2 regions of the Pseudomonas sp. Emmai genome follow, and region 1 is predicted to be linked to the other one. Evidence: predicted binding sites of a transcription regulator. Region 1 holds the regulator's gene; the other holds the start of a gene.

Region 1 (15,814 bases):
CTTCTCCGACCTGTTCGGCAAAGGCCTGAGCTACGACCGGGTCAAGGGCCTGCTGGTGGCGAGCAACGGCGTGTACGTGACCCGCGAGCCGATCCTGTTGACCGGTCCGTCGAGCAACCTGGAACTCAAGGGCACCCTGGATCTGGTCGGCGATCAGGTCGATGCCAAGTTGCTGGTGACCTTGCCCCTGACCAACAACCTGCCGATTGCCGCGCTGATTGTCGGCGCGCCGGCCATTGGCGGTGCGTTGTTCCTGATCGACAAACTGATTGGCGACCGCGTGGCGCGTTTTGCCAGCGTGAAGTACAGCGTCAAGGGGCCGTGGAAAGAGCCGAAGATCACCCTGGACAAGCCGTTTTGAAAAAACACGCTCTGGGTTGATGGAGTAGCATGGCGCTAATCCTTGTAGGAGCGAGCGGTGCGGCGATCCGACTTGCCCGCGAAGGCGTGTTTCCTGACACCCTGCGGTGTATCGGTTCGCGGGCAAGCCTCGCCTACGGGTCATGTGTTGTTTTGAATAAGGAATGGCCATGTCTGTAGCGGTGATTCAAATGGTCAGCCAGAGCGATGTGCTGGCTAATCTGGCCCAGGCCCGGCGCCTGCTTGAACAAGCGGCAAACGCCGGCGCACGGCTCGCGGTGCTGCCGGAAAACTTCGCGGCCATGGGCCGTCGCGACATCGCCGACATCGGCCGCGCCGAAGCCATGGGCGAAGGCCCGATCCTGCCGTGGTTGAAACAGACCGCACGCGCCCTCAAGTTATGGATAGTCGCCGGCACCTTGCCATTGCCGCCGGTGGATCAGCCGACGGCGAAAGTGCATGCCTGCTCGCTGCTGGTGGATGACCAGGGCGAAACCGTCGCGCGGTACGACAAGTTGCACCTGTTCGACGTCGATGTGGCGGACAATCGCGGGCGTTACCGTGAATCCGATGACTATGCTTATGGCAGTGGCGTCGTGGTGGCGGACACACCCGTCGGTCGAGTCGGCCTGAGCGTGTGTTACGACCTGCGTTTCCCGGAGCTGTACAGCGAATTGCGCGCTGCCGGTGCGGAGTTGATCACCGCACCCTCGGCCTTTACCGCCGTGACCGGCGCGGCCCACTGGGATGTGCTGATCCGTGCACGGGCCATCGAAACCCAGTGTTATGTGCTCGCGGCCGCCCAGGGTGGCGCCCATCCGGGGCCGCGAGAGACTTACGGACATGCCGCCATCGTCGACCCGTGGGGCCGCGTGCTGGCGCAACAGGATCAAGGCGAGGCCGTGCTGCTGGCCGAACGCGACAGCAGCGAACAGGCGTCCATCCGGGCGCGGATGCCGGTGTCCAGTCACCGGCGCTTTTTCTCGCAGGGCGCCCAGCGACCTGCCTCAGAACGATGAATTTAAGGCGTAAAGCATATGAGCGAGTTGTTGTCCTCAGTCAGTGACCACCTGTTAGCGCCCGGCGGCGTGACGATCGAGAGCCTGCAAAGTGTGCTCGGCGATCTGGCCGGCCCGGGCATCGATGCTGCCGATCTGTATTTCCAGGGCCAGATTTCCGAGTCCTGGGCGCTGGAAGACGGGATCGTCAAGGAAGGCAGCTTCAACCTCGACCAGGGTGTCGGCGTGCGTGCGCAATCCGGTGAGAAGACCGGTTTTGCCTACAGCAATGCCATCACCCTCGAAGCCCTCGGCGCAGCGGCCCGTGCTGCCCGTTCGATCTCCCGCGCCGGGCAGAACGGCACGGTGCAAGCGTTCACCACCCAGGATGTCGCCCAGTTGTACGGGCCGGACAACCCGTTGGAAGTGCTGACCCGCGCCGAGAAAGTCGACCTGCTCAAGCGCATCGATGTCGCGACTCGCGCCCTCGACCCGCGTATCCAGCAAGTCACCGTGAGCATGGCCGGGGTTTGGGAGCGCATTCTTGTCGCGTCCACCGACGGCAGCCTGGCGGCGGATGTGCGGCCGTTGGTGCGCTTCAACGTCAGCGTGATCGTCGAGCAGAACGGGCGCCGCGAACGCGGTGGCCATGGCGGCGGCGGTCGCACTGATTACCGTTATTTCCTCAGCGACGACCGCGCCATGGGTTATGCCCGTGAAGCCTTGCGTCAGGCGCTGGTGAACCTGGAAGCGATTCCGGCACCCGCCGGTACGTTGCCGGTGGTGCTGGGTTCGGGCTGGTCCGGCGTGCTGCTGCACGAAGCGGTCGGCCATGGTCTGGAAGGCGACTTCAACCGTAAAGGCAGTTCTGCTTACAGCGGGCGCATGGGCGAGATGGTTGCGTCCAAGCTGTGCACCATCGTCGATGACGGCACGTTGGCCGGGCGTCGTGGTTCGTTGAGCGTCGATGACGAAGGCACCCCGACCGAGTGCACCACGCTGATCGAAAACGGTGTGCTCAAGGGCTATATGCAGGACAAGCTCAACGCACGGCTGATGGGCGTTGCCCGTACCGGTAACGGTCGTCGCGAATCCTACGCGCACCTGCCGATGCCACGGATGACCAACACCTACATGCTGGCGGGTGAAAGCGACCCGGAAGAAATCATCAAATCGGTCAAGCGCGGCATCTATTGCGCCAACCTCGGCGGCGGCCAGGTGGACATCACCAGCGGCAAATTCGTGTTCTCCACCAGCGAGGCGTATCTGATCGAAGACGGCAAGATCACGGCCCCGGTCAAAGGCGCGACGTTGATCGGCAACGGCCCGGAAGCCATGAGCAAAGTGTCGATGGTCGGTAACGACCTGGCGCTGGACAGTGGTGTGGGGACGTGCGGGAAGGATGGGCAGTCGGTGCCGGTGGGTGTCGGCCAGCCAACGCTGAAAATCGATGCGATCACTGTGGGTGGCACAGGATCCTGATGGATGGAGCTTCGGGTGAACCGCTTGGCGGTTCACCCGATTCGGGACTTAACGCAGACCGCGTTGAGTCTCGTCCAGCTCACGGATGTACTTGAAGACTTTACGGCTCGATGCCGGTGGCTTGTTGGTCGCCAGTTCGTGCTGGGCCTGACGGATCAGGGAGCGCAACTGTTGACGATCAGCCTCCGGGTAGTCGAGCACGAACTTCTCCAGGACTGCATCGTCGCCCGTGATCAAGCGATCGCGCCAGCGTTCCAGGCCGTGGAAACGTTCGTTGTACTGCCGGGTGGAGGCATCGAGTTGATCGAGCAGCTTGAAAATGGCGTCAGTGTCCTGATCGCGCATCAATTTGCCGATGAACATCAGGTGCCGTTTACGCGCGATATTCGCGGTGTGCTTGGGCGCATCGGCCAGGGCCCGGCGCATGGCGTCGGTCAACGGCAGTTTTGCCAGCAGGTCAGGCTTGAGCGTTGTAAGGCGTTCGCCGAGGTCAACCAGAGCATGCAGCTCGCGTTTAACCTGGGATTTGCTTTTTTCTCCCGTATCGAGGGAGTCGTCGTAAGAATCAACCATGGTGGCCGTCCGCAAAGAAACGCCGCCATGATAACCAGTCGGGGGCCGCTTGTCCGGCCCGGTCGCTCGAAGGCCTTACCGAAAGCAGAATTTGAGTGGAGAACAGCATGAGTGCAGTTGAAAGCGTCGGCCCACAAGCGTTGCCGGCACTGCAAGAGCAAGTCGAGCAGATCATCGCTGAAGCCAAGCGCCAGGGTGCCAGTGCCTGTGAAGTGGCGGTGTCGCTGGAGCAGGGACTGTCCACGTCGGTGCGTCAGCGGGAAGTCGAAACCGTCGAATTCAATCGTGATCAGGGCTTTGGCATCACCTTGTACGTCGGCCAGCGCAAAGGCTCGGCCAGCACCTCGGCCAGCGGCCCGGAAGCGATCCGCGAAACCGTCGCCGCCGCGCTGGCCATTGCCAAGCACACCTCGGAAGACGAAGCCTCGGGCCTGGCGGATGCCGCGCTGATGGCCAAGGATCTGCAGGATTTCGACCTGTTCCACGAGTGGGACATCACCCCCGAGCAAGCCATCGAAATGGCCCTGAGCTGTGAAGCGGCGGCGTTTGCCACCGACAACCGGATCAAGAATGCCGATGGCACCACCCTTAGCACGCACCAGGGCTGCCGCGTCTACGGCAACAGCCACGGTTTTATCGGCGGCTACGCGTCGACCCGGCACAGCTTGAGCTGCGTGATGATCGCCGAGGCCGACGGCCAGATGCAGCGCGATTACTGGTACGACGTGAACCGTCAGGGCAACTTGCTGGCCGACCCGGTGAGCATCGGCCAGCGCGCCGCGCAACGGGCTGCGAGCCGCTTGGGCGCACGTCCGGTGCCGACCTGTGAAGTGCCAGTGCTGTTTTCGGCGGAACTGGCCGGCGGTTTGTTCGGCAGCTTCCTGTCGGCGGTGTCCGGCGGCAGCCTGTACCGCAAATCGTCGTTCCTCGAAGGCACTCTGGGGCAGAAGCTGTTCCCGGAATGGCTGACCCTCGACGAGCGTCCACACCTGATGCGGGCCATGGGCAGTTCGGCGTTCGATGGCGATGGTTTGGCGACCTATGCCAAACCGTTCGTCGAAAATGGCGTCCTGGTGTCGTACATCCTCGGCACGTATTCCGGTCGCAAACTGGGCATGCCGAGCACCGCCAACGCGGGCGGCGTGCACAACCTGTTCGTCACCCATGGCGACGAAGACCAGGCCGCGCTGTTGCGTCGCATGGGCCGTGGCTTGCTGGTTACCGAGCTGATGGGCCATGGCCTGAACATGGTCACCGGCGATTATTCCCGTGGTGCGGCGGGTTTCTGGGTCGAGAACGGCGAAATCCAGTTCGCGGTCCAGGAAGTGACCATCGCCGGCAACATGCGCGACATGTTCAAACAGATTGTCGCGGTGGGTAATGACCTGGAACTGCGCAGCAACATTCGCACGGGTTCGGTGTTGATCGAGCGGATGACGGTGGCGGGTAGCTGATAAAGATAGAAGCGCCTAACAATACGATTAGTTGTTAGGCGCGAATTAGCGTTGTTTAGATTTGTTATTTAAAGGGTGCGGGTAGTATTGGGCAAGTAATCACTATTACTTGATTCATTCTTTTATGTCGGCAAGGAATGTCCTGTTTCTTTCGATGATGCCCAAGGCCTGCAGCGTGTCGTTAATGGCGTCGAGAAAGCCTGTATCTGCAGGGGTTGCCTTTAAATTCAGGGCTCTGCGCAGGGAAAGATAGAATCCAATCTTCGCGTGGGCAATTTCATCACTGACGTTTTTTTTGTCGATAATTCGTTGGGCAAGCAAGTTCAGCTCGGTTTCGATAAATACATTAAGTTCGATGTTTGTCATGTTTTCTCAAGATCCTTCATGGGAAAAATATGGGTGTTCGCCTGAGATAATAGATTCGTTTTTTTTAGAGAGGGTATGTGAATGTGTTGCAGCGTTTATATAAGTTGATATTTTCCTGCGTTGTTTTGAAGTCTTGCGACGACTTTTCCCTGCTTGTCGTACTTTTTCCGAAGCTCTTGGGTGTCGGTACTTAAGCGCCCGACCTTCGACCGCGTCGTGCGCGGGGGATGATCCAAGCTTGTTTTGGTTCTCATTATCATCTAATAATAAATCTCATTACCGAATGAGCCCGGATTATGAGTTCTGCCTTGCACGAGCAGCCTTACCTCGAAAGCTGGCGTTGGATGAGTCGCCAGATTCGTTGCGCGATGGATCCCGATGAGCCTCGCCTGATCGAACATTACCTGGCCGAAGGCCGGTATCTGGCCTGTTGCACGGCCACCTCGCCCTGGACCATCGCCGAAACCTCTTTCCGTTTATTGCTCGACACCGCCGCCGATGTCGCGCTGCCGTGGCACTGGCGAACCTTCTGTCTCGACCAGGCCTGGCGCCCATTGCGCGAACTGGAACGCCTCTCCCTGTGCAAATGCCGCCTCAAGCGCTGGCAGAGCTACACCTGGCAACTGGCGACCTGCGAGTTGCAGCCTTCGATTCCCCTCTTAGAACTGGTGCAAGGATTTCCTGATGAGTAATACGCGTATCGAACGCGACAGCATGGGCGAGCTTCAAGTCCCGGAAGCCGCCCTCTACGGCGCACAAACCCAGCGTGCAGTGGATAACTTCCCGATCAGTGGCCAACCGATGCCGGTGCAGTTCATCCGCGCGTTGATCCTGGCCAAAGCTGCCGCCGCCCGGGCCAACGTCGAGCTCAAGCAGATCAGCGAATCCCAGGGCAAAGCCATCGTCGATGCGGCCCAAGGCCTGCTCGAAGGCGATTTCATGCAGCACTTCCCGGTGGATATTTTCCAGACCGGTTCCGGCACCAGCTCCAACATGAACGCCAATGAAGTGATTGCCACCCTGGCCAGCCGTTTGCTGGGCGAACCGGTGAATCCTAATGATCACGTCAACTGCGGCCAGAGTAGCAACGACATCATCCCGACCACCATTCACGTCAGCGCCGCATTGGCGTTGCACGAGCAATTGCTGCCGGCGCTGCTGCACCTGGTGCAAGTGATCGAGCACAAGGCCGAGCAGGTTCATCACCACGTCAAAACCGGGCGCACGCACCTGATGGACGCCATGCCGGTGCGCATGAGCCAGGTGCTCAACGGTTGGGCGCAACAGCTCAAGGCCAATATCGGCCACCTGCAAGACCTGCTGCCGAGCCTGCAATCCCTGGCCCAGGGCGGCACGGCGGTGGGCACGGGGATCAATGCCCATCCGCAGTTCGCGGCGCTGTTCAGTCAGCAATTGAGCAAATTGACCCAAGTGCAATTCCAGCCTGGCAAGGACCTGTTTGCGCTGATTGGCTCCCAGGACACCGCGGTCGCAGTCTCCGGGCAGCTCAAGGTCACCGCCGTGTCGCTGATGAAAATTGCCAACGACCTGCGCTGGATGAACTCCGGCCCGCTCGCTGGCCTCGGTGAAATCGAACTCGAAGCCTTGCAGCCGGGCTCGTCGATCATGCCGGGCAAGGTCAATCCGGTGATCCCGGAAGCCACGGCGATGGTCGCCGCTCAAGTGATCGGCAACGACACGGTGATCACCATCGCCGGCCAGTCGGGCAATTTCGAATTGAACGTGATGCTGCCGATCATCGCCCAGAACCTGCTGAGCAGCATCGAGTTGCTGGCCAATTCCAGCCGTTTGTTGGGCGACAAGGCCATCGCCAGCTTCAAGGTCAACGAGGCCCGGCTCAAGGAAGCGCTGTCGCGCAACCCGATCCTGGTCACTGCACTCAACCCGATCATCGGTTACCAAAAAGCCGCGGAGATCGCCAAGAAGGCGTATCAGCAGGGCCGTCCGGTGATTGATGTCGCCCTGGAACACACCGACCTGACGCGCAGCCAACTGGAAGAGTTGCTCAATCCAGAAAAGCTCACCGCTGGCGGCGTGTAACTCACGCTACTGCTTTGGAGGCACACCATGGAGCACTGGAAACGCACGATCGAAAGGGCTAATCGCCATTTCATGCTGGGCGAGTTCGTCGATGCCCGCGAGGCTTACTTGCAGGCACTGGCGCTGGCCCAGGTGTTGTTCGAGCGCTGGGCGGATGCCGACGAAGCGGTGGCCGCTTGCGTGATTTCCCACCACAACCTGGCCGACCTGCATTTGCGCCTGAACCAGCCGGAGGAGAGCGCCGAGTACCTGTGCGCGATCCATCAGCGCTTATTGCAGACCATGCAGGACTCGCGACTGGCCCCGGCCCTGCGCGAAGCCGCGTTGCGCCAGAGCAGCAAGACCTACGTCGAACTACTGAATTTCATCAGCGAACACGGCGAATACCCACGCACCCATCGTTTGCTGCACATGGAGGCGGTGTCGCCGCGGCATCAGTCTGTCCCTCTTCACCATGGAGTCCATTGAAATGGCTTTTACCTTGCCTGCCTTGCCGTACGCCTACGATGCCCTGGAACCGCATATCGATGCGCAGACCATGGAAATCCACTACACCAAACACCACCAGACCTACATCAACAACCTCAATGCGGCCGTTGAAGGCACCGAGTTTGCCGAGTGGTCGGTGGAAAAACTGGTGGCCGGCGTCCAGCAACTCCCGGAAAAACTGCGCGCTGCGGTGATCAACCAGGGCGGTGGCCACGCCAACCATTCGCTGTTCTGGGAAGTCATGGCGCCCAATGCCGGCGGCAAACCGGACGGTGCGCTGGCCACGGCCATCGATGAGCAGTTGGGCGGCCTCGACAGCTTCAAGGAAGCTTTCACCAAAGCCGCGCTGACCCGCTTCGGCAGTGGTTGGGCGTGGTTGAGTGTCACGCCGCAAAAGACCCTGGTCGTGGAAAGCAGCGGCAACCAGGACAGCCCGTTGATGAACGGCAACACGCCGATCCTCGGCCTCGACGTCTGGGAACACGCCTATTACCTGCGTTATCAGAATCGTCGTCCGGAATACATCAGCGCGTTCTACAACGTGATCAATTGGCCCGAAGTCGCGGCGCGCTATCAGGCCGCGCTGGTTTAAGTCCTCTATAAAAACAATCCAAGGCTGACTATGGGCACTGAAACACTGGCGATCGGCGGCGGACGAATGTTCCGTTACGCGTTGGGATCGCTGTTGCTGCTGGCGGGAATGACGTTGTTGGTTGCCCAGGGATTGGCGTGGCTGGACCTTGAGCCGAGGTTGCTGCGTGCCCTGCAAGGTGGGGCAATTTGCGCCTTAGGCACGGCGCTCGGGGCGGTGCCGGTGCTGGTGATTCGGCGCATGCCCCAGGCGCTCAGCGATACTTTGCTGGGTTTCGGTGCCGGGGTGATGCTCGCGGCGACCGCGTTTTCGCTGATTGTCCCGGGCATCTCTGCGGCCGAAAGCCTGGGGCTGACGCCTTGGGTGGCCAGCGGCCTGATCAGTTTCGGCATCATGCTCGGCGCATTCGGATTGTTTCTGGTGGATCGCAAGGTCTCCGGGGCCAGTCCGGAAATGCTCGTTGGCACCTTGGAACGCCCGGTGATTGCGCCGCGAATCTGGCTGTTCGTGTTCGCCATCATTGCCCACAACATTCCGGAAGGCATGGCGGTCGGGGTTTCGGCCGGTGGCGGCATGCCTGACGCCGACAGCCTGGCCATGGGCATCGCCTTGCAGGATGTGCCCGAGGGACTGGTGATTGCGTTGGTGTTGGCCGGGGCGGGGATGTCGCGGTTCAAGGCGTTCCTGATCGGTGCGGCATCAGGCTTGGTGGAGCCGGTTTTCGCATTGTTGTGCGCGTGGCTGGTGAGCCTGGCGGAATTGCTGTTGCCGTTGGGACTGGCGCTGGCGGCTGGGGCGATGCTGCTGGTGGTGACCCATGAGGTGATTCCGGAGTCGCGGCGCAATGGTCACGACAAACTGGCTAGCCTGGGGTTGTTGCTGGGGTTTTGCTTGATGATGGTGATGGATACGGCGTTGGCGTAAAAAAGATCGCAGCCTTCGGCAGCTCCAGGATCGGCAAGGAGCTGCCGAAGGCTGCGATCTTTTGATGTTCAACCACCTTCGCCGAAGTAGTCGTTGATCAGGGCCACCAATGCCTGCAAGGCTTCGTCGGCCTGTTCACCTTCGGTACTCAGGTGAATGATGGTGCCCTTGCCGGCAGCGAGCATCATCATGGCCATGATGCTTTTACCGTCGACCATGGACTCGGGATTGCGTCCGACCCGGATCGTGCAATCCTTGAACTCACCGGCAACACCAACGAATTTCGCAGAAGCGCGGGCATGCAGGCCCAGCTTGTTGATGATTTCAATTTCCAGAGCAGGCATCGCGTAGTGAATCCTTTAGCTGAGGTCGCGGTGGCGAACCTGGACATTCTTCAGGGATTGTTGCAGGGCCTGGCCCAGACGTTCGGTCAGGTACACGGAGCGGTGATGACCGCCGGTACAGCCAATGGCAATGGTGACGTAGGCGCGGTTGCTGGCGGCGAAACGGGGTAGCCACTTGAACAAGTAGTTGTAGATGTCCTGGAACATCTCCTCGACGTCCGGCTGTGCCGCCAGATAGTCGGCCACCGGTTGATCGAGCCCGGACTGCGCTCGCAGTTCCGGCTTCCAATAAGGATTGGGCAGGCAGCGCACGTCGAACACCACGTCGGCGTCCACTGGCATGCCACGCTTGAACCCGAAAGACTCCACCAGGAACGCAGTGCCGGGCTCCGGCTGGTTCAGCAGGCGCAACTTGATGGTGTCGCGCAACTGGTACAGGTTCAGGTTGGTGGTATTGATCTTGAGGTCGGCGAGGTCCGCAATCGGCCCGAGCAGTTGGGACTCGTCGTTGATCGCCTCGGCCAGTGAACGGTTGGCGTTGCTCAGCGGGTGCCGGCGGCGGGTTTCCGAGAAACGTTTGAGCAGGGTTTCTTCATCGGCATCCAGATACAACACATCGCACTGGATATGCCGGCTGCGCACTTCTTCGAGCAGTTCGGGAAAGCGCGACAGATGGCTGGGCAGGTTGCGGGCGTCGATGGACACGGCGACCAGCGGCTGTGCCAGTTCGGTATGAATCAGGGCGCGTTCGGCCAGTTCCGGCAGCAGGCCGGCGGGCAGGTTGTCGATGCAGTAGTAGCCGTTGTCCTCAAGGACATTGAGCGCCGTACTTTTACCTGAGCCGGAGCGGCCACTGACGATGATCAAGCGCATGATTAGTGACCGTTTTGCTCGCTCAGGACGACCTGATACAAGGCTTCGTTGCTCGGGGCACTGCGCAGTTTCTCGCGGACTTCCTTGCGGTCAAGCATGCTGGCGATCTGGCGCAGCAACTCCAGGTGCGCATCGGTGGCGGCTTCCGGGACCAGCAGTACAAACAGCAGGTCCACCGGGGCGCCGTCGATGGCGTCGAAATCGATAGGTGCGTCAAGGTGCATCAGGGCGCTGATGGGCGAGGTACAGCCCTTCAGGCGACAGTGGGGGATAGCGATGCCGTTGCCAAAACCGGTGGAACCGAGTTTTTCACGGGCAATCAGAGCCTCGAAGACATCTTGCATCTCCAGATCCGGCACTTCCCGGGCGATCAGGTTGGCAATTTGCTCGAGGGCTTTCTTTTTACTGCCGCCCGGCACGTTCACGAGGGAACGGCCGGGGGTCAGGATGTTTTCAAGTCGGATCATGGGTTGGGGATGTTAACGACCGGTCGCGCCCTGGAGGAGGCTCTGGGTCTTTTCCTTATGCTTTTTGAGTTGTTTATCCAGCTTGTCGGTCAATGCGTCGATCGCCGCGTACATATCGGTATGTTCCGCGTTGGCGACTACTTCATTGCCGGGAATATGCAGGGTGGCTTCGATTTTCTGCTTCAGCTTCTCGACCGTCATCGTGACCTGCACGTTGGTGATCTTGTCGAAATGCCGCTCTAATCGTTCGAGCTTTTCGCCGATGTAGGCGCGCAGGGGTTCGGTCACTTCCAGTTGGTGTCCACTGATGTTGACTTGCATACAGCTTCTCCTTCGTTGCCAGTGCATAAAGCGGCAGATCAGATGATCTACCACTGGAACGCTGTGCTGTGGCTTACATCAACCGCTTGCGTTCGCTCGAAGGCGCGATTCCCAGGGATTCGCGGTACTTGGCGACGGTGCGGCGAGCCACCTGAATGCCTTGTGCCTCCAGTAAACCAGCGATCTTGCTGTCACTCAACGGCTTTTTCTGATTTTCCGCGGCAACCAGTTTTTTGATGATCGCGCGGATCGCTGTGGACGAGCATTCACCGCCTTCGGAGGTGCTGACATGGCTGGAGAAAAAGTATTTCAGCTCATATATGCCCCGTGGGGTATGCATGAACTTTTGGGTGGTCACCCGTGAAATCGTCGACTCGTGCATGCCCACCGCTTCGGCGATGTCATGCAGGACCAGCGGTTTCATGGCTTCGTCGCCGTACTCCAGGAAGCCGCGCTGGTGCTCGACGATCTGGGTGGCCACTTTCATCAGGGTTTCGTTGCGGCTTTGCAGGCTCTTGATGAACCAGCGGGCTTCCTGCAACTGGTTGCGCATGAAGGTGTTGTCGGCGCTGGTGTCGGCGCGGCGTACGAAACCGGCGTACTGAGCGTTGACCCGCAGCCGCGGCACCGATTCCTGGTTCAGCTCCACCAGCCAGCGCTCGTTGTCCTTGCGCACGATCACGTCGGGCACGACGTATTCGGCTTCGCTGGACTCGATCTGCGATCCTGGGCGCGGGTTCAGGCTCTGGACCAGTTCGATCACCTGGCGCAGTTCATCTTCCTTGAGCTTCATGCGGCGCATCAACTGGCTGTAGTCGCGGCTGCCGAGCAGGTCGATGTAATCGCTGACCAGGCGCTTGGCCTCGGCCAGCCAAGGGGTCTTGGCGGACAGCTGGCGCAATTGCAGCAGCAGGCATTCGCCCAGGTTGCGCGCGCCGATGCCAGCCGGTTCGAATTGCTGGATGCGGTGCAGGACGGCTTCGATTTCGTCCAGTTCGATGTCCAGTTCCGGATCGAAAGCTTCGAGGATTTCCTCGAGGGTTTCGTCCAGGTAACCCTGATTGTTGATGCAATCGATCAGGGTCACGGCAATCAGGCGATCGGTGTCGGACATCGGCGCCAGGTTCAGTTGCCAGAGCAGGTGGCTTTGCAGGCTTTCGCCGACCGATGTGCGAGTGGTGAAATCCCATTCGTCGTCATCGTTGCTGGGCAGGCTGCTGGCGCTGGTCTGGTAGACGTCTTCCCACGCGGTGTCGACGGGCAGTTCGTTGGGAATGCGCTCGTTCCAGTCACCTTCCTCGAGGTTGTCCACCGTCGGGGCGGTTTCCTGGTAGGAGGGTTCTGAAACATCGGCATTGGGTTGCTGTTCGGCTTTGTCGGCCAAGGGATCGGCGTTATCGAAGTCGTCGCCTTCTTCCTGGCGTTCGAGCATCGGATTGGACTCCAGGGCCTCCTGGATTTCCTGTTGCAGGTCCAGGGTCGACAATTGGAGCAGGCGGATGGCCTGTTGCAGCTGAGGTGTCATCGTCAGCTGCTGGCCCATTCTCAAGACTAGCGATGGTTTCATGGCAGGGGCTTAACACCTTATTCGCCGGCGCGCATGCGCCATCCACTACAGGGCGCCGGAGCGCCAAACTTAAGCAAATTATATGCCCGAAACTGCATCGTTTGCCTAGAGCGCTGTAACAATAAAAACTTATTGATTTTTTATCGAGACAAGCGCTCGGACAATCAGCCAGACACCTCAGTGCTTAAAGGCGGAACTCATGACCCAGATACACTTCCTTGACCAGTTCGTTGGCCAGGATGGTGGCGGAGTCACCTTCGGCGATCAGTTGGCCATCGTTGACGATGTAGGCGGTTTCGCAGATATCCAGGGTTTCACGGACGTTGTGGTCGGTGATCAGCACGCCAATGCCCTTGGCCTTGAGGTGATGGATGATCTGTTTGATGTCGCCCACCGAAATCGGGTCCACGCCGGCGAAAGGTTCGTCGAGCAGGATGAATTTCGGGTTGGTGGCCAAAGCCCGGGCAATTTCCACCCGGCGGCGTTCACCTCCGGACAGGCTCATGCCGAGGTTGTCACGGATGTGGCTGATGTGGAATTCCTGCAGCAGGCTTTCCAGCTCCTTGCGACGACCCGCCTTGTCGAGTTCCTTGCGGGTCTCGAGGATGGCCATGATGTTGTCGGCTACCGACAGCTTGCGGAAGATCGACGCTTCTTGCGGAAGATAGCCGATACCGGCCTTCGCACGACCGTGCATCGGCTGGTGGCTGACGTCCAGGTCGTCGATCAGTACGCGACCCTGATCGGCCTGCACCAGGCCGACGATCATGTAGAAGCACGTGGTCTTGCCGGCGCCGTTCGGGCCCAGCAGGCCGACGATCTGACCGCTGTCGATGGACAGGCTGACGTCGCGCACGACCTGGCGGCTCTTGTAGCTCTTGGCCAGATGCTGAGCTTTCAGAGTTGCCATTACTGGGCCTTTTTCTCGTCGGTTTTCGGCTTCGGCTGGATCACCATGTCGATGCGCGGACGCGCCTCGGTGACCTTGCTGCCCGTGGCACGGCCGGCGCTCGCCAGTTTCTTGACCGTGTCGTAGACGATTTTCTCGCCCTGGGTGGTGTTGTTGTCCTTGTCGACGACTTTGGCCTTGTCGATCAGTACAACGCGGTTTTGCGCGGCATGGTACTGGATGGTCACGCCCCAGCCCTGAACAGGCTTGGTGTCACCAGCGGTCTGCAGTTGCTCGAAGTAAGCAAGATTGCCCACCGAGGTCACCACATCGATGTCGCCGGTCGGGGTGCGGGTGATGGTCACGGTATTGCCTTTGACCTTCATCGAACCCTGGGTAATGATCACGTCACCTTTATAGGTGGCAACGCCATTCTTGTCGTCCAGTTGGGCATCGTCGGCCTGAATACGGATAGGCTGCTCTTGATCGTTCGGCAGAGCCCAGGCGCTCACGCTTCCCAGTGCTGCGCCCAGACTGAGCAAAATAGGGAGGGTTTTAACGAGCCTCATACTGTCCTCTTACGTTCGATAGCAGATGTATTCTGCTTTCTTTCAAATACGCTTTCATTCCGTTGCCAGTCGACACACCACCAGCGCCGTCGATTCTAACGGGTTGATCGGTCTGCGCATATTGCTGCTGCGGGAACACGGTCATCCGGGTGCTGGTAACGATCAAATTACGGTTCTTTTCATCGGTGCGTGCAATACGCACCGAATCGATCAGTTCTACCTGGGTGCCGTCCGCGTTCACTTCACCGCGCAAACTGGTGACGTGCCATGGAAAATCGGTGCCGCGGTACATGTTCAGGTCCGGATTGGTCAGCAACGACACGTCGGTCGCCTTGAGGTGCTCGACCTTGTCGGACGTCAAGTCGTACTGCAGGCCACCGTCGGGCAGGTACTGCACGCTGTGGGCGTTAATGGCGTAATAGTCGATTGCACTTTCATCGACCGCGACGACCGGCTTGTCAAGGAAGCGTTCCGGGCTGATGTTCCAGTAGCCGACCGCCGCAAATATCGCAGCGATACAACCGAACAGCATAAATCTGCGAAACTTTTTGCTCAAAATAAACATAAATGGCTCACAGGTACGCGGCGTTGGCCGCATCGAGGCGGCCCTGGGCGCGCAGGATCAATTCGCAGAATTCGCGGGCGGCACCTTCGCCGCCACGGGCCAGGGTGATGCCGTGGGCGTGTTCGCGCACGAAGCTGGCGGCATTGGCCACCGCCATGCCCAGGCCGACGCGACGAATCACCGGCAGGTCTGGCAGGTCGTCACCGAGGTAGGCAACCTGTTCATAGCTTAGATTGAGTTGGGCAAGCAGCTCGTCGAGCACCACCAGTTTGTCTTCGCGACCCTGATACAGATGTGGAATGCCGAGGTTTTTCGCTCGACGTTCGACCACCGGGGTCTTGCGGCCGCTGATGATAGCGGTCTGTACGCCGGCTGCCATCAACATCTTGATGCCTTGGCCATCGAGGGTGCTGAAAGTCTTGAATTCGCTGCCGTCTTCGAGGAAGTACAGGCGTCCGTCGGTGAGGACGCCGTCGACGTCAAAGACCGCCAGTTTGATGTTCTTGCCGCGTTGCAGCAGATCGTCGCTCATCACATTACTCCGGCACGCAGCAGGTCGGACAGGTTGAAGGCGCCCACCGGGCGGTCTTCCTTGTCGACGACTACCAGTGCGTTGATTCGATGGTCTTCCATGATTTTCAGGGCTTCGGCTGCCAGCATATCGGCCCGGGCGGTCTTGCCATGAAGGGTCATGACTTCATCAATGGTCGTGTGGTGGATGTCGATGGTGCGGTCGAGGGTGCGGCGCAAGTCGCCGTCAGTGAAGATCCCGGCCAGTTTGCCATTGGGTTCCACGATCGCGGTCATGCCCAGGCCTTTGCGGGTCATTTCCATCAGCGCGTCCTTGAGCAGCGTGCCGCGTTGCACCTGGGGCAATTCTGCGCCGGCGTGCATGACGGTTTCCACTTTCAGCAGCAGGC
Region 2 (15,814 bases), 1.4 Mb from region 1:
CGCCCCCCTGTAGGAGCGAGGCTTGCCCGCGAAGGCGTCCTCTATAACGCCAAAAGCTTCGCGGGCAAGCCTCGCTCCTACAAATCCCACCGTTCTTCCACACCCTGTCTACACTCGTACGCACCCCGTTATCGGGGAACGGATCCCAAGGCGAAAAAACCCTGCTGCCAGCACTGGACATGCCGCACGAGTGGGCTCACCTTAGGGGCGCTGTCGTCCAATTCCTAGAAAGTCTGGAGTCCTTATGTCGCTTACCCCTGAGTTGGTTGCCGAACTGGAAGTCCTTGCACTCTTCAACCTGGACAGTTCCCAGGAAGGTTTGAAAATTCATCAGACCGCTGCCCCGAAACACATTGCCGCCGCTAAACGCCTGCACGAAAAAGAACTGATCGACCAGCCCGATGGCGGTTACCTGACCAGCCTGGGTCGTGACGCCGCGCAAAATGTACAAACCGTTCTGACCATTCTGAGCGTTCGGGAAACAGCCTAAACCTCACCGCATCGCCCACGGAAACCCCTGTGACGGGATTTCCGCGGGCAGCTTGTCGCCTCGCGATAGAAATCTGGCGCCAAAAAACAAATACAGCTTAAAAGTCCCGGGGCCGAGGCGCTAAACTGCCCCTCATCCGCAGACCCTACGTCCGAGCTTCGCGAGCCGGTTTGAGCTGACATGACCCGAACCCATGAAATCCGCCCCGACCTGGACGAAGGCATCGACCGCAAGGTCCTGAGCCAGCTGCGCGCCCGTTTCCTGAAGCTCAACGAAGGCCGCATGGCCCGCGCCATGGAAGGGTTGTCGACGCGCCAGCAAGGGGTGTTGACCCTGCTGCCGCTGTTTTTCCACGTCAATCACCCGCTGCTGCCGGGTTACGTGTCCGGCAGCGCGCCGGCCGGGCTGTCGAATTACGAGCCCGACGCCAACACCCTCGCCGAAGCCCAACGCCTGACCCGTTCGTTTTCCTACAAGCCGCGCCACGGCAGCAATCCGCCACGACCGATTCATGGCCTGTTCCTGATGGGCAGCCTCGGCACCCTGGCCCAGGCCGACCAGAGCGACATGGACGTGTGGGTGTGCCACGGCCCGGATCTGAGCGAAAGCGAACTCGTCGAACTGCGCAAGAAATGCCAACTGCTCGAAGCCTGGGCCGCCAGCCAGGGCGCCGAGGCACACTTTTTCCTGATCGACCCGACCCGCTTCATGCACGGCGAGCGCGATACGCAACTGAGTTCGGAAGACTGCGGCACCACCCAGCATTACTTGCTGCTGGACGAGTTCTATCGCACGGCGATCTGGCTCGCTGGCCGCACGCCGATCTGGTGGCTGGTGCCGGTTTACGAAGAGACGGGTTATCACCAATACACCCACACGCTGCTGTCCAAGCGCTTTATCCGCGCCGACGAAACCCTGGACCTGGGGCACCTGGCGCACATTCCGCCGGGAGAGTTCATCGGCGCCGGGCTCTGGCAGTTGTTCAAGGGCATCGAATCGCCCTACAAGTCGGTGCTTAAACTGCTGCTGATCGAGGTGTACGCCAGCGAACACCCCAAGGTCCATTGCCTGAGCCTGCGCTTCAAACAGGCAGTGTTCGCCAATCGGCTGGACCTCGACGAGCTGGACCCATACATCGTCGTCTACCGCCGCATCGAGGAATACCTGACCGCTCGTGGCGAACCCGAACGCTTGGAACTGGTGCGCCGTGCGCTGTACCTGAAGGTCAATCGCAAGCTCACCGGCAGCAACAGTCGCACCGCGAGCTGGCAGCGCTCGCTGCTGGAACGCCTGGCCAGCGAATGGCATTGGGATCAGCGGCAACTGGCGTTGCTCGACAGCCGCAGCCAGTGGAAAGTCCGCCAGGTCAGCGCCGAACGCCGGGCGCTGGTCAACGAGCTGAATTACAGCTACCGCTTCCTGACCCAGTTCGCCCGCACCGAGCAAACTGTCAGCCTGATCAACAAGCGCGACCTCAACGTGCTCGGCCGGCGGCTGTACGCGGCGTTCGAGCGCAAGGCCGACAAGGTCGAATTCATCAACCCGGGCATCGCCCCGGACCTGGCCGAAGACACCCTGACCCTGGTGCAGGCGCCAAACAAGAAAGAACCGGGGCAAACCCAATGGGGTTTGTACAACGGCAGCCTGACCGCCCACGAGTGGGAGCATTTCGCGCCGATCAAGCGCAGCCGTCAGTTGCTGGAACTGCTGACCTGGTGCCACCGCAATGGCGTGATCGACAGCAGCACCCGCCTGGCCTTGCACCCCGGCACCAGCGACTTGAGCGAATTCGAACTGTTCAACCTGCTCGGCAGCCTGCAGCAGAGCATCGCCCTGCCCCTGACCACCGTCGCCGAAGATGCCCTGTTGCGCCCCAGCGTGCCCGGCGAAGTGTTGATCCTGGTGAACGTCGGCGTCGATCCGCTCAAGCACCATCGTGACCTCAACATCCTGATGACCACCGAGCGCACCGACTCCCTGAGTTACGCCGGCGTGCGGGAAAACCTGGTGCTGACCCTGGATCAGGTCACGCTCAATAGCTGGAATGAAGTGCTGGTCAGCCGCTACGACGGGCCGCACGCGCTGCTCGACTGCCTGCGCGATTACCTCAACAACCTGCCCAAAGGGCCGCAACAGCCGCGCTTGCGGGTCCGCTGTTTCTGCCACAACCGCGCGCAGTTCATTGCGCGGCGGGTCGAAGAAATCCTCGATACCGCGCAGAACCTGCTGTTGAGCAAACTCAACCATCGCTACCTGATTCAGGTGCAGCAGCATTACCACGTGCTGGAATTGGTGCCCGGCCAGGTCAACCACGTCGCCCTCGCCACCCTGCCGGCGCTGTTCGACTACCTGGGCGAGGAGCTGGCGAGCTACAGCCCGCTGCACCTGGACCCGATGGCCCTCGAAGAACAGGACCTCGCGTTGCTGTTGCCGATGGGTCAGCCCGAGTGCATCCAGGTGTTCTACCGGATCACCGAGCAGCAGGCCGATCTGTACGTATTGGATGAATTCAACGCGCTGTGGCAGCAACGCCTGCCGTATCACGACGAGCAAAGCCTGCTGGTGCCGCTGCAACGTTTCCTGCAATCGATCCTGTATCGCCGGGACGCCTTGTTGCCGATGGACGCCGCCCAGCCGTTGAGCCTCGACACTTTGTATTACCAACTATTGCCGTCCGGCCCTGGCCGGGCACGTCGGGTCGAAGCGCGGCCAGCGCCGCAAACCCCGGTCAACAAACCGTTCTACGACGTGCAGGCGATCATCGGCAAAGCCGCACCGGGCCAGGTGCAGGTCACGTTGTATTGCAATCAGCGGGAGTTTTCGGAACTGGAGTATGGCGATCAGCTGTTTACCGTGGTCGCCCGGGAAATCGTCGAGCAGCGCCGCGAGATTGAGCGCTACCGCTGCTACATCACCGACCTGGACCTGTCGGGCCTGCTCGGTGATGGGCAGAGTTCAAGCAATTTGTATCTGCGCTACAAGGCCGACCTGGAGCGCGCACTGAACGAAGCGCTCGAGCAGGTCTGAGGCGTTATTCCGGAAAGGCGCCGCCATTGGCCGGCTGCGATTCCACTTCCAGCAGGGTCAGTTTGAGGGTCTTGCCACCCGGTGCCGGCCAGTCGATGTGCTGGCCGACTTTCAGGCCGAGCAAGGCGCTGCCCACGGGCGCCAGAATGGAAATCTTGCCTTCGTCGGCATTGGCATCCTTGGGATATACCAGCGTCAGGTGATAGTCCTTGCCGCTGATCTCTTCGCGGCAATGCACGCGGGAATTCATGGTGACGACATCGGCGGGCACTTCATCGTGACCGACCACTGTATCGGCGCGGTCCAGTTCGGTTTGCAGCGCGATAACGCCCGGCAGCGTGTCATCCAGGCTGTCGATCAGGCGCTCCAGACGTTGCACGTCCAGACGAGTAAGGGTGATGGAAGGTACGGTCATGATCCGGGCAGACTCCTTTCTTCTGCACAAAAAAAGCAAAACCCCGCCAGAAAAAGGCGGGGTTTTCACGAGCCTCGATGGGTTGAGGCGTTTCTGGACACTATCACAGCTCAATAAATATACAAGTGAGGGGAAGGGGCGCTTCAGACACACGGGGAGAAACACTGTGGCGAGGGGGCTTGCCGCCCGTTCGGCTGCGAAGCAGTCGTGAGCTTTTGGGGCCGCTTCGCGACCCAGCGGGGGCAAGCCCCCTCGCCACAAAAGCTCTTATGCCAGGGCTTTGCGGTCAGCCGCCTGGGCGCAGATCACCCGACGACGATCGTCGTCGGCCGAGCGCCATTCGCGGATGTCTTCGACATGGCGAAAACACCCCAGGCAGACCTTCTGTTCATCCAGCCGGCACACGCCGCTGCACGGCGAAGGCACCGCCGGGCTGATGTTGCTGTAGAGCGGCTTGGGCGGACGAACCGGTGCAGGCTGAGTCACGGTTTCACAGGCCTTCGAAATCGAATTCGGCGCCCGCCTGCTGCTTGACGATGCGCTCAAGCATTTCGCCCAGCTGCTCTTCGCTCTTGTCGCACATCCAGCGCTCGCTCTCTTCGTCATAGTCGAAGTGGAAGCCGCCGGACACCGCCGCCAGCCACAACTGGCGCAGCGGTTCCTGACGGCTGAAGATCAACTGGCTGCCGTTTTCGAACTTGACGGTGAGCACACCGGCCGAGCTCTCCAGATCGATATCCAGGTCACTCTCATCGAAAATGTCTTCCAGCGATTGCTGGGTGGCATCGACCAGGTCGTGGAAACGGGCTTCGGTCAAACTCATTGCAGGAACCTCAAAAAGTGTCTGTTCACGCTCAAGCGCCGCAAGATACGGGCGAGCCCCGGCGATTGCAAAGGATAACGACCAAGCGCCCGGTAGCGTTATGAAATATCGACGCAAGACCCTGGACCCGTGAACGCACTTCAATCCAAGGCCCGCCGGACGGGAGCCGCGTTACATAGGCAAGCTGACGGGTGGCCGGTATACTCCGGCGCAATTAACGCATTTTCAAGGATTTCGCCATGAAGCGCCTGATCTCTTCCCTTGCCGCGCTCCTCGCGGTCGCTTGCCTTGTGTCGGCCTGTGGTCAAAAAGGCCCGCTGTACCTGCCTGACGACAACCAGGACCCTGCCGAGCAGGCCCAGTCCTCGCAAAAGCAGCCTGCCTCCAAAGCACACAAGCACGACGTCTACCAATAATAAGGGAACGCCATGGACGCTTTTAATTACCGTGACGGTGAGCTGTTCGCGGAAGGCGTGGCCCTGTCCGCCATCGCCGAACGCTTCGGCACGCCGACCTACGTCTACTCCCGCGCCCACATCGAAGCCCAGTACCTGGCGTATGCCGATGCCCTGGCCGGCGTGCCGCACCTGGTCTGTTTTGCGGTCAAGGCCAACTCCAACCTCGGTGTACTGAATGTCCTGGCCCGTCTCGGCGCCGGTTTTGACATCGTCTCCCGTGGCGAGCTGGAACGCGTCCTCGCCGCTGGCGGCAGCCCGGACAAGATCGTGTTCTCCGGTGTCGGCAAGACCCGTGAAGACATGCGCCGCGCCCTGGAAGTCGGCGTGCATTGCTTCAACGTCGAATCCACCGATGAGCTGGAACGCCTGCAAGTGGTCGCCGCCGAACTGGGCGTCCGTGCGCCGATCTCGTTGCGTGTGAACCCGGACGTCGATGCCGGCACCCACCCGTACATTTCCACCGGTCTTAAAGAGAACAAGTTCGGCATCGCCATCGCCGACGCCGAAGACGTGTACATCCGCGCCGCGCAACTGCCGAACCTGGAAGTGCTGGGCGTCGATTGCCACATCGGCTCGCAACTGACCAGCCTGCCTCCTTTCCTCGATGCCCTCGATCGCCTGCTGGGCTTGATCGATCGTCTGGGTGAATGCGGCATTTACCTGCGTCACATCGACCTCGGTGGCGGCGTCGGCGTGCGTTATCGCGATGAAGAGCCGCCGCTGGTGGCCGACTACATCAAAGCCGTGCGCGAGCGCTGCGAAGGTCGCGAGCTGGCGCTGGTGTTCGAACCGGGCCGCTACATCGTCGCCAACGCCGGCGTGCTGCTGACCCAGGTCGAGTACCTCAAGCACACCGAGCACAAAGACTTCGCCATCGTCGATGCGGCCATGAACGACCTGATCCGCCCGGCGCTGTACCAGGCCTGGATGGACGTCACCGCGGTGCGCCCGCGCGATACCGCTGCTCGCGCCTACGACATCGTCGGCCCGATCTGCGAGACCGGCGACTTCCTGGCCAAGGAGCGTGAACTGGCCCTGGAAGAAGGCGACCTGCTGGCCGTGCATTCGGCCGGTGCCTACGGGTTTGTCATGAGTTCCAACTACAACACCCGCGGGCGTACCGCTGAAGTGTTGGTGGACGGTGATCAGGCATTTGAAGTGCGTCGCCGTGAGACGGTAGCCGAGTTGTTTGCTGGCGAAAGCCTGCTGCCGGAGTAAAACCATGCTGCTGCGTTTTACCAAGATGCACGGCCTGGGCAATGACTTCATGGTCCTCGACCTGGTCAGCCAGCACGCGCACATCCTGCCCAAGCACGCCAAGCAATGGGGCGATCGGCACACCGGCATCGGTTTCGACCAGTTGCTGATCGTCGAAGCACCGAGCAACCCGGACGTGGATTTCCGTTACCGGATCTTCAACTCCGACGGTTCCGAAGTGGAGCAGTGCGGCAACGGTGCGCGCTGCTTCGCCCGCTTCGTGCTCGACAAGCGCCTGACCGCCAAGCGGCAGATTCGCGTCGAGACCAAAAGCGGCATCATCGAACTGGATATCCGCAGCGACGGCCAGATCAGCGTCGACATGGGCGCGCCGCGCCTGGTACCGGCCGACATCCCGTTCGAAGCCGAAGGCCAGGCCTTGAGCTATCAGCTCGAAGTCGACGGCAACACGGTGGAACTGGCGGCGGTGTCCATGGGCAACCCCCATGCCGTGCTGCGGGTCAGCGACATCAATAACGCACCGGTGCATGAACTGGGCCCGAAGATCGAACACCATCCGCGCTTCCCGTCGCGGGTCAATGTCGGTTTTCTCCAGGTCATTGACCGCAACCGTGCGCAGCTGCGGGTCTGGGAACGCGGGGCCGGGGAAACCCAGGCTTGCGGCACCGGTGCCTGTGCTGCGGCGGTGGCCGCGATCAGCCAGGGGTGGATGGATTCGCCGCTATTGATCGACCTGCCTGGCGGGCGTCTGTCCATTGAATGGGCAGGCCCTGGCCAACCGGTCTTGATGACCGGCCCGGCAGTCCGCGTATATGAAGGACAAGTGCGTCTTTGAGAGAGCCAAATCCATGAAAGACAAGCCTCAGGTTCCCGCCCTACAGCCCGACGAATCTCCTTCCGAAAGCCTTGAGGCGGCGGCGATTGCCGCGTACCTGGAGGCTCATCCGGATTTCTTCGTCGAACACGAAGAACTGCTCCCGGCCTTGCGCATTCCCCACCAGCGCGGCGATACCATCTCGCTGGTGGAACGCCAGATGACCATCCTGCGCGACCGCAACATCGAGTTGCGCCATCGCCTGTCGCACCTGATGGACGTCGCGCGCGACAATGATCGCCTGTTCGACAAGACCCGTCGCCTGATCCTCACGCTGATGGACGCCGCCAGCCTCGAAGACGTGGTGATCAGCGTCGAAGACAGCCTGCGCCAGGATTTCCAGGTGCCCTTCGTCAGCCTGATTCTGCTCGGTGACAACCCGATGCCGGTGGGCCGCTGGGTCACCCACGCCGAAGCACAAACCGCCATTGGTGGCCTGCTCTCGGAAGACAAAAGCGTCAGCGGCAGCCTGCGTGAACACGAACTGGACTTCCTGTTTGGCGAAGAACAACGCAAACAGATCGGTTCCACGGCCGTCGTCGCCATCAGCCATCAAGGCATCCACGGCGTCCTGGCCATCGCCAGCCGCGATCCGCAGCACTACAAAAGTTCGGTGGGCACGCTGTTCCTGAGCTACATCGCCGAAGTCATGGGCCGTGTGTTGCCTCGGGTCAACAACTCCCTACGCTCGGTACGCTGATCGTGGAACGACAACTGGACGCTTACTGCGAACACCTGCGCAGTGAGCGACAGGTGTCGCCCCACACCTTGTACGCCTACCGCCGCGACCTCGACAAAGTGCTCGGCTGGTGTGTCAAACAGAACATCGACAGCTGGGCCGGGCTGGATATCCAGCGCCTGCGCAGCCTGATCGCACGCCTGCATTCCCAGGGGCAATCGTCCCGCAGCCTGGCGCGGCTGCTGTCGGCGGTGCGCGGGCTCTATCACTACCTGAATCGCGAAGGCCTGTGCGACCACGACCCGGCCAACGGCCTGGCGCCGCCCAAGGGCGAACGCCGCTTGCCGAAAACCCTCGACACCGACCGCGCGCTGCAACTTTTGGAAGGTGCGGTCGAGGATGACTTTCTGGCACGTCGGGATCAGGCGATTCTGGAATTGTTCTATTCCTCGGGTTTACGGCTTTCGGAGCTGACCGGGCTCAATATGGATCAGCTTGATCTGGCTGACGGCATGGTCCAGGTGCTCGGCAAGGGCAGCAAGACTCGCCTGCTGCCGGTGGGCAAAAAGGCTCGGGAAGCGCTGGAGCTATGGCTACCGCTGCGCGCGATGACTAACCCGGCGGACGACGCGGTGTTTGTCAGCCAGCAAGGCCGGCGCCTCGGCCCACGGGCGATTCAGGTGCGGGTCAAGGCTGCCGGCGAACGCGAGCTGGGGCAAAACCTGCACCCGCACATGCTGCGGCACTCCTTCGCCAGCCACCTGCTCGAATCCTCCCAGGACCTGCGCGCGGTGCAGGAACTGCTCGGCCACTCGGACATCAAGACCACCCAGATCTACACCCACCTGGACTTCCAGCACCTGGCCACGGTCTACGACAGCGCCCATCCACGGGCCAAACGCATCAAAGGCGATGAGTCATGAGAATCCAGTTGATCACCTTCGACCTCGACGACACCCTGTGGGACACCGCCCCGGTGATCGTCAGCGCCGAAGCCATGTTGCGCGAATGGCTGACCGAGCATGCACCGAAGCTGGGCGCGGTGCCGGTGGAGCATTTGTGGGCGATTCGTGAGCGGGTATTGAGCAACGAACCTGCCTTGAAGCACCGCATCAGTGCCCTGCGTCGGCGGGTGCTGTTCCATGCGCTGGAAGACGCGGGTTATGCCCATGACCAGGCTTCGGACCTGGCGGATCAGAGCTTCGAAGTGTTCCTGCACGCCCGGCATCAACTGCAAATATTCCCGGAAGTGCAGCCGACCCTGGAAACCCTGGCCAACCATTACGCCCTCGGCGTGGTCACCAATGGCAACGCCGACGTGCGTCGGCTGGGGCTGGCGGATTACTTCAAGTTTGCGTTGTGCGCCGAAGACATCGGCATCGCCAAGCCCGATGCGCGGCTGTTTCACGAGGCGTTGCAGCGTGGCGGTGCGACGGCCGAAACGGCGGTGCACATTGGCGATCACCCCGGCGACGACATTGCCGGCGCCCAACAGGCAGGCTTGCGCGCAATCTGGTTTAACCCGGCGGGCAAGGCCTGGGAAGCGGATCGTTTGCCGGATGCGGAGATTCGCAGCCTGACCGATTTGCCGGCACTTTTAGCCCGCTGGAACGCAGCCTCGGCCTGACACAAAACCCGTAGGAGCAAAGCTTGCTCGCGATTGCGGAGGGTCAGCCACATCCATTTTGAATGTGACGGCCTCTTCGCGGGCAAGCCTCGCTCCTACGGACTTGTGTCGTACGCCAATTGTATGAACGCCATCAACCCTGTAGGAGCGAGGCTTGCCCGCGAAGGGGCCCTGTCAGTCGGCATTGATATTGGCTGACCCACCGCTATCGCGAGCAAGCTTTGCTCCTACGCAGGCGTTCCCCGGCTTTTGTTGCGCCCATGAAAAAGCCCGCAGCGACGGCGGGCTTTTTCAGCAAGCAAGCCAGTAGCAGGCGCTTAGATAGGCCGGCTGCCGTACTTGTTGTCAGGCTTCTTGGGCGGATCGGCGACCACATTGGCCTCCACTTCCTGCACCTTGCCACCTTTGGCCAGGAACTCTTCCATGGCTTTGGCCAGGGCGTCGCGTTCCTTGTTTTTGGCTTCGACGCTCGGCAGCTCATCGACTGACACAGCAGCCTTGGCCTTGCCTTTAGCGGTCGGAACCGGCGTTTCACCGCCGTCGTCGTCAGCAACGTCTTCCGCTGCTGCTTCCAAGCCTTCTTCGGCCTCGTCTTCGTCGCCTACTTCGAGGTCGTCGTTTTCCAGATCATCGTCGCTCATGTTCTACCTCATGACTTGCGAAAAGCAGATTAGTTATAGCCCAGCTTCGCCATCTGTCGAAGGCCGCCGGAAAAAAATCAACAGCCGCTGGCAACCAGCGGCTTATGCCCCTTCACCGTGCACGGTGGCGAGGACTTTACGGGCACCGCCAAAATCACGGTGCTCGCCCAGATAAACGCCTTGCCAGGTCCCCAACGCCAGTCGGCCCGCCGAAATCGGCAAACTGAGCTGACAGCCAAGCACGCTGGCCTTGAAGTGCGCCGGGAGGTCGTCCAGGCCTTCGTCGTTATGCTCATAGCCGTCTGTTCCTTGTGGGATCAGACGATTGAAAAATCGTTCGAAGTCGCGACGTACCGCCGGATCGGCGTTCTCGTTGATGGTCAACGACGCCGAGGTATGCTGCAGCCACAAATGCAACAGACCGACCCGACACGCCTTGAGTTCAGGCAAGCCGGCGAGTAACTCGTCCGTTACCAGATGAAAGCCCCGGGGCCTTGCCCGCAGGGTAATCAGAGTCTGTTGCCACATACAGTTCTCCGCACGTTCGGGGCGCATTCTAGCGCGCTCTGGGAAAAAACAAAGGCCCTAATATTCCTGCATTGCTGTAAGTTTTTCGCCCCAGAAAAACGCTCGTCGTAAACACGACTTAAGCCGTAGGAAAAAACCTTTCAGCTACCTCTTTAATGACAAATCCCGGACAAAAAAATGCCCGGCAAGCCGGGCAAGTTTTTTTCTGCGCGTCTTACAAGTTGTAGCCGCGTTCGTTGTGTTGTGCCAGATCGAGGCCGACCGCTTCTTCTTCGTCGGTCACACGCAGACCCATGACGGCGTCCAGGACCTTGAGGATGATGAAGGTGACGATCGCGGTGTAGATCACCGTGAAGCCCACGCCTTTGGTTTGAATCCAGACTTGTGCGGCGATGTCGGTGACGGTGCCGAAGCCACCCAGGGACGGTGCAGCGAACACACCGGTCAGGATCGCGCCGAGAATACCGCCGATACCGTGCACGCCGAAGGCGTCCAGGGAGTCGTCATAGCCAAGTTTGCGTTTCAGGGTGGTGGCGCAGAAGAAGCACACCACGCCAGCCGCCAGGCCGATGACCAGCGCACCCATCGGGCCCACGGTGCCAGCGGCCGGAGTGATTGCCACCAGACCGGCGACCACACCCGAAGCGATACCCAGGGCACTTGGTTTACCGTGGGTGATCCACTCGGCGAACATCCAGCCCAGTGCAGCGGCGGCGGTTGCGATCTGGGTCACCAGCATCGCCATACCGGCAGTGCCGTTGGCCGCAGCAGCAGAGCCGGCGTTGAAGCCGAACCAGCCGACCCACAGCATCGCCGCGCCCATCAGGGTGTAACCGAGGTTATGCGGAGCCATCGGGGTGGTCGGGAAGCCTTTGCGCTTGCCCAGCACCAGGCAGCAGATCAGACCGGCCACACCGGCGTTGATGTGCACCACGGTGCCGCCCGCGAAGTCGAGCACGCCCCAGTCCCACAACAGGCCGCCGTTACCGGACCAGACCATGTGCGCAATCGGTGCGTAAACCAGGGTGAACCAGATGCCCATGAAGATCAGCATCGCGGAGAATTTCATCCGCTCGGCGAAGGCACCGACGATCAGCGCCGGGGTGATGATGGCGAAGGTCATCTGGAAGGTCACGAACACCGCTTCAGGAAACAGCGCGGCCGGACCGGTGATGCTGGCTGGCGTGACACCGGCGAGGAACGCCTTGCCCATGCCGCCGAAGAACGAGTTGAAATTGACGACGCCCTGCTCCATGCCGGTGGTGTCGAACGCAACGCTGTAGCCATAAATGACCCACAGGATGCTGATCAGACCGGTAATGGCGAAGCACTGCATCATCACGGAAAGAATGTTTTTGGAACGAACCATGCCGCCGTAGAACAGCGCAAGGCCCGGAATGGTCATGAACAGCACAAGGGCCGTCGAGGTCAGCATCCAGGCGGTGTCGCCGGAATTGAGGACTGGGGCCGCCACTTCGTCTGCCGCCATAGCCAGGCTGGGCATTACGAGGGACAACAGGGCTCCTAGCCCTGCGAATTTACGCAGAGTCATATTGTTTTCTCCTGGGGCGTTGGGTGTGTGGCGGCTTAGATTGCGTCGGTATCGGTTTCGCCGGTACGGATGCGAATCGCCTGTTCCAGATTGACCACGAAGATCTTGCCGTCACCGATCTTGCCGGTGTTGGCTGCCTTGGTTATCGCCTCGATAACCCGGTCAAGATCCTTGTCGTCAATGGCGACATCAATCTTCACCTTGGGCAGAAAATCGACCACGTACTCCGCGCCGCGATACAGCTCGGTGTGACCCTTCTGCCGACCGAAGCCTTTGACCTCAGTAACGGTAATGCCCTGCACGCCGATCTCGGACAACGACTCGCGTACATCGTCCAGTTTGAACGGCTTGATGATGGCAGTGACTAGCTTCATGAAAACTCTCTCCCGAATTGGTGGACTTGCCCCAGGAAAACAAACCCGTCTCAAGTCTAAGCGCAGTGCCTGGCTTTGTAACGCATCGTCGGCCCAACCTGCCCGTCCGACGCCAGCTAACCACTCCGTACGAAACTTCCCCGTTTCGTGTGGCGCACTGCATTCGTCACAGCGACTGCATCAGTGCATGGGTCAAGGGTGACTAAGCAGAAACCTTGCCATCTCGCCAAAACTCACTGAATTCAACCCCTTGGTCGCTGCTGCAAGCTGCTTTCCACAAATGCCAATGGCATTACGCACAACAACAGTGCGCTGCCGTCCGTCCGCCTGCGCGAAAAGCGTGCATCCCTGCCTGCGGGATTGGCTATAGACACTGCGTGATACACTGCCCGCCATTGTTTCCAGGACCTTTCCCATGCTCGCGCCCAAAGACTTCCTCGACGCCCTGAGCGGCACCGCCTCCCGCCTCTTCAGCGGCGACACCCCGCTGCCGAAAAGCGAAATCGAAAGCCAGTTCAAAGCCTTGTTGCAGAGCGGCTTCAGCAAACTGGATCTGGTGAGCCGGGAAGAGTTTGATAGCCAGATGGTGGTGTTGGCGCGCACTCGGGCACGATTGGAAAGCCTTGAGGCGAAGGTTGCTGAGCTGGAAGCCAAGCTCAACCCGCCAGCCGACGCGGAGTAACTGATCGTTCCCACGCTCTGCGTGGGAATGCCGCCAGGGACGCTCCGCGTTCCGCTCTATGTCCTGCAGGAGCTGCCGAAGGCTGCGATCTTTTGATCTTGCGCCTCGCAACAATCTCGGCAACGTCCTACAAAGATCACTACCGCCGTCCGATAGCGTCGCAAAGCGCCGGGTCCTAAGCTCATTCTCAGCTGACTTGTTCAGCACTGGGTTTGGCGACCTGGAACCAAGCTATGCACGCAACCACATCCGATTATGGGTATCTCTCCCAATTCGAAATATGGCGGCTGCGTGTGGGAGACCTTCGGGTCTGCCGGTATTCGCTTGGCCGGTTCGCCAACCCGCACGCAGCTGCCACCCTTATTGTTTGGCGACGATAAGTGGCAGTGATCTATCAAGCGAATTTGAGAACTGTTTATGGACGACAACTATCTAGTCCCCCACGTCTTCACCCGCCACAAACTCCACCTCCACGCCCTCCTCCTCCAAAACCAACCCTGGTTCAGCGCCCGCGACCTCGGCCGCCTCCTGCGCCTCTGCCTCGACGAACGCGCCGTGCGCAAACTCGACCCCGACCAACACCAGACTCTGAAAATGCTCAGCCACGGCACCGTCGAAAACACCCTGCTCATCAGCGAATCCGGCGTTTACGCACTCCTGATCTACCACTACTGCCCCGAATACCGAGGCCTGCGCGAATGGCTGACCCACGACGTCGTCCCAGCCCTCAGAGATGCCCAACAATCGACCACAACCGAACGCCCGATTTTGAGCCTGCTGAACTGGCCAGAGATGTCATTGAGCTTGCTGCACTGGAATAACCAGCCGTGGATTCGGTTGCAGGATGTCCCGCATATGCTGTTGGAGGGTGAGCGGCCACGGCGTGCGGTGAATGCGCCTTGGTGGAAGCGTGCATCGCGAATGCTCCAGGCATTCTGAGCGACACAAAAAACCCCACGTTTGTAGCGTGGGGTTCGTTCTAGAGCAGAGAATCAGGCGCAGTGCGCAAGACGCTCAACCTGTTCCCGAATCGCAGCCCCTCGTTCAATCTCGGCTTTACGCAAATCGTAAGTCGATTGCAGGTTCAGCCAAAACTCAGGGGTCGTGTCCAGGCAGATAGAAAGCCTAATAGCCATATCAGCACTGACACCACGACGCTGAAGCACGATGTCATTCACCGTAGGCGTCGAAACGCTCAATGCCCTGGCCAACGCCGCTGCTGTAAGGCTCAGAGGCTCCAGGTATTCCTCTTTGAGGATCTCGCCGGGGTGAACCGGGCGCATACCGTTTTTAGTCATTACTCATATTGCCTCTGGCACCGACAACGAATATTCAGCGTTGAATGACGGAGCAAGCTTGAAACATGTAGCTCTTAACTTTCATACAGATCGAAAAACCGCCCCAGCCGAAGCCAGGGCGGTTTCCACCGGGTCAATCCTTACTGCGGATCATCCCAGCGGTCCCGCAGAAACTCGTACAGGCGAAAAGCCCATAACGCGTTTCTAACGAGGCTCCACATATGTTTAAGAAACTTAGACATACTTTGGCCCTCCTTGCGTGAGGCCAAACCTCCAGTGCGCTTTCCGGCGTACGCGCACCTTTGGGAATACATGTGAGTGCATTCATTGAGGCGGCCGGGTGTGGGTTCCTCAAAACCTGCACCGGCACGACTCTCACACCGTGTCGAGAAACATGAAAATCTTTACGCTCCCAGCCACACTTCGCGACTCACTCACTCATCGAGCCTCATCGCGGCGAATGCTATCGCAGTTCTTTCAATGCGTACCTTTCAAATCTGTTAACGAGTTGTATCAAATCATGAAGTGGCGAAATCCTTTTCCGGTTCATCGCCGTTGTTAGTTCCTACCATCAGCAGATTGTTATCGACGCTTGCCTGGAGGAGAAAATTTGAATAGGCTTCCCACCGTGAGTGTGTTCATTGAGGAAGTGCAGGCCTCGGCCTCACCGAAGCCTGCAAATAAAAAACCGTCTACTCAAGGCGGTTTTTTTTCGCCTTCGATTCGGCTTTCACCGACGTCCTTCATCGATCCAGGCAACGTCCTACAACAACCTCATCCCGCGACTGATTACGTCGGCACTCCCCTCTCCCTTACGCTTTCCCCACCAGAAAGACACTCGCAACATCCTGCGAAAGTTTGGCGCCTGCGCCGCCACACGACCCGGCTACCCTTCAAAAACCGCAGGAAGCGGTTCCCGTAAAAGCTCAAGGAACGACCATGTCCCTCTCCATCGTCCACAGCCGCGCCCAGATTGGTGTCGATGCCCCCGCCGTTACCGTAGAAGTCCATCTGGCCAACGGCTTGCCGTCGCTGACGATGGTTGGTTTGCCCGAGGCGGCCGTGAAGGAAAGCAAGGACCGGGTGCGCAGCGCGATCATCAATTCCGGCCTGCAATTCCCGGCGCGG

What was found. Region 1 encodes sigma-54, which starts transcription at its own class of promoters, with help from an activator protein. Its sites were predicted from a motif close to ANTGGCATNNANNTTGCTNT; they were not measured.
Region 2: the regulator sigma-54 is predicted to act here: its motif matches at 12,910-12,929, upstream of glnK (P-II family nitrogen regulator).

Annotation. Positions count from the first base shown of each region.
Region 1 is NZ_CM143685.1:1,330,326-1,346,139, forward strand. It holds gene ACY4LX_RS05790 (YhdP family protein) at 1-361, shown strand, start outside; gene ACY4LX_RS05795 (carbon-nitrogen hydrolase family protein) at 531-1,379, shown strand; gene tldD (metalloprotease TldD) at 1,398-2,840, shown strand; gene yjgA (ribosome biogenesis factor YjgA) at 2,889-3,413, opposite strand; gene pmbA (metalloprotease PmbA) at 3,521-4,867, shown strand; gene ACY4LX_RS05815 (hypothetical protein) at 4,982-5,233, opposite strand; gene ACY4LX_RS05820 (FagA protein) at 5,530-5,925, shown strand; gene ACY4LX_RS05825 (class II fumarate hydratase) at 5,918-7,294, shown strand; gene ACY4LX_RS05830 (hypothetical protein) at 7,322-7,762, shown strand; gene ACY4LX_RS05835 (superoxide dismutase) at 7,764-8,375, shown strand; gene ACY4LX_RS05840 (ZIP family metal transporter) at 8,406-9,299, shown strand; gene ACY4LX_RS05845 (HPr family phosphocarrier protein) at 9,368-9,643, opposite strand; gene rapZ (RNase adapter RapZ) at 9,659-10,516, opposite strand; gene ptsN (PTS IIA-like nitrogen regulatory protein PtsN) at 10,519-10,983, opposite strand; gene hpf (ribosome hibernation-promoting factor, HPF/YfiA family) at 10,996-11,304, opposite strand; gene ACY4LX_RS05865 (RNA polymerase factor sigma-54) at 11,378-12,871, opposite strand; gene lptB (LPS export ABC transporter ATP-binding protein) at 13,056-13,781, opposite strand; gene lptA (lipopolysaccharide transport periplasmic protein LptA) at 13,781-14,329, opposite strand; gene lptC (LPS export ABC transporter periplasmic protein LptC) at 14,316-14,888, opposite strand; gene ACY4LX_RS05885 (KdsC family phosphatase) at 14,902-15,426, opposite strand; gene ACY4LX_RS05890 (KpsF/GutQ family sugar-phosphate isomerase) at 15,426-15,814, opposite strand, start outside.
Region 2 is NZ_CM143685.1:7,069,771-7,085,584, forward strand. It holds gene ACY4LX_RS32540 (TIGR02647 family protein) at 245-490, shown strand; gene ACY4LX_RS32545 (class I adenylate cyclase) at 671-3,517, shown strand; gene rnk (nucleoside diphosphate kinase regulator) at 3,522-3,932, opposite strand; gene ACY4LX_RS32555 (DUF1289 domain-containing protein) at 4,200-4,418, opposite strand; gene cyaY (iron donor protein CyaY) at 4,423-4,755, opposite strand; gene lptM (LPS translocon maturation chaperone LptM) at 4,995-5,171, shown strand; gene lysA (diaminopimelate decarboxylase) at 5,184-6,431, shown strand; gene dapF (diaminopimelate epimerase) at 6,436-7,266, shown strand; gene ACY4LX_RS32580 (DUF484 family protein) at 7,280-8,005, shown strand; gene xerC (tyrosine recombinase XerC) at 8,008-8,907, shown strand; gene ACY4LX_RS32590 (HAD family hydrolase) at 8,904-9,611, shown strand; gene sutA (transcriptional regulator SutA) at 9,929-10,252, opposite strand; gene ACY4LX_RS32600 (secondary thiamine-phosphate synthase enzyme YjbQ) at 10,355-10,780, opposite strand; gene ACY4LX_RS32605 (ammonium transporter) at 10,995-12,332, opposite strand; gene glnK (P-II family nitrogen regulator) at 12,368-12,706, opposite strand; gene ACY4LX_RS32615 (accessory factor UbiK family protein) at 13,122-13,388, shown strand; gene ACY4LX_RS32620 (BRO-N domain-containing protein) at 13,806-14,327, shown strand; gene ACY4LX_RS32625 (HigA family addiction module antitoxin) at 14,381-14,686, opposite strand; partial or broken gene ACY4LX_RS32630 (magnesium chelatase domain-containing protein) at 15,626-15,814, shown strand, end outside.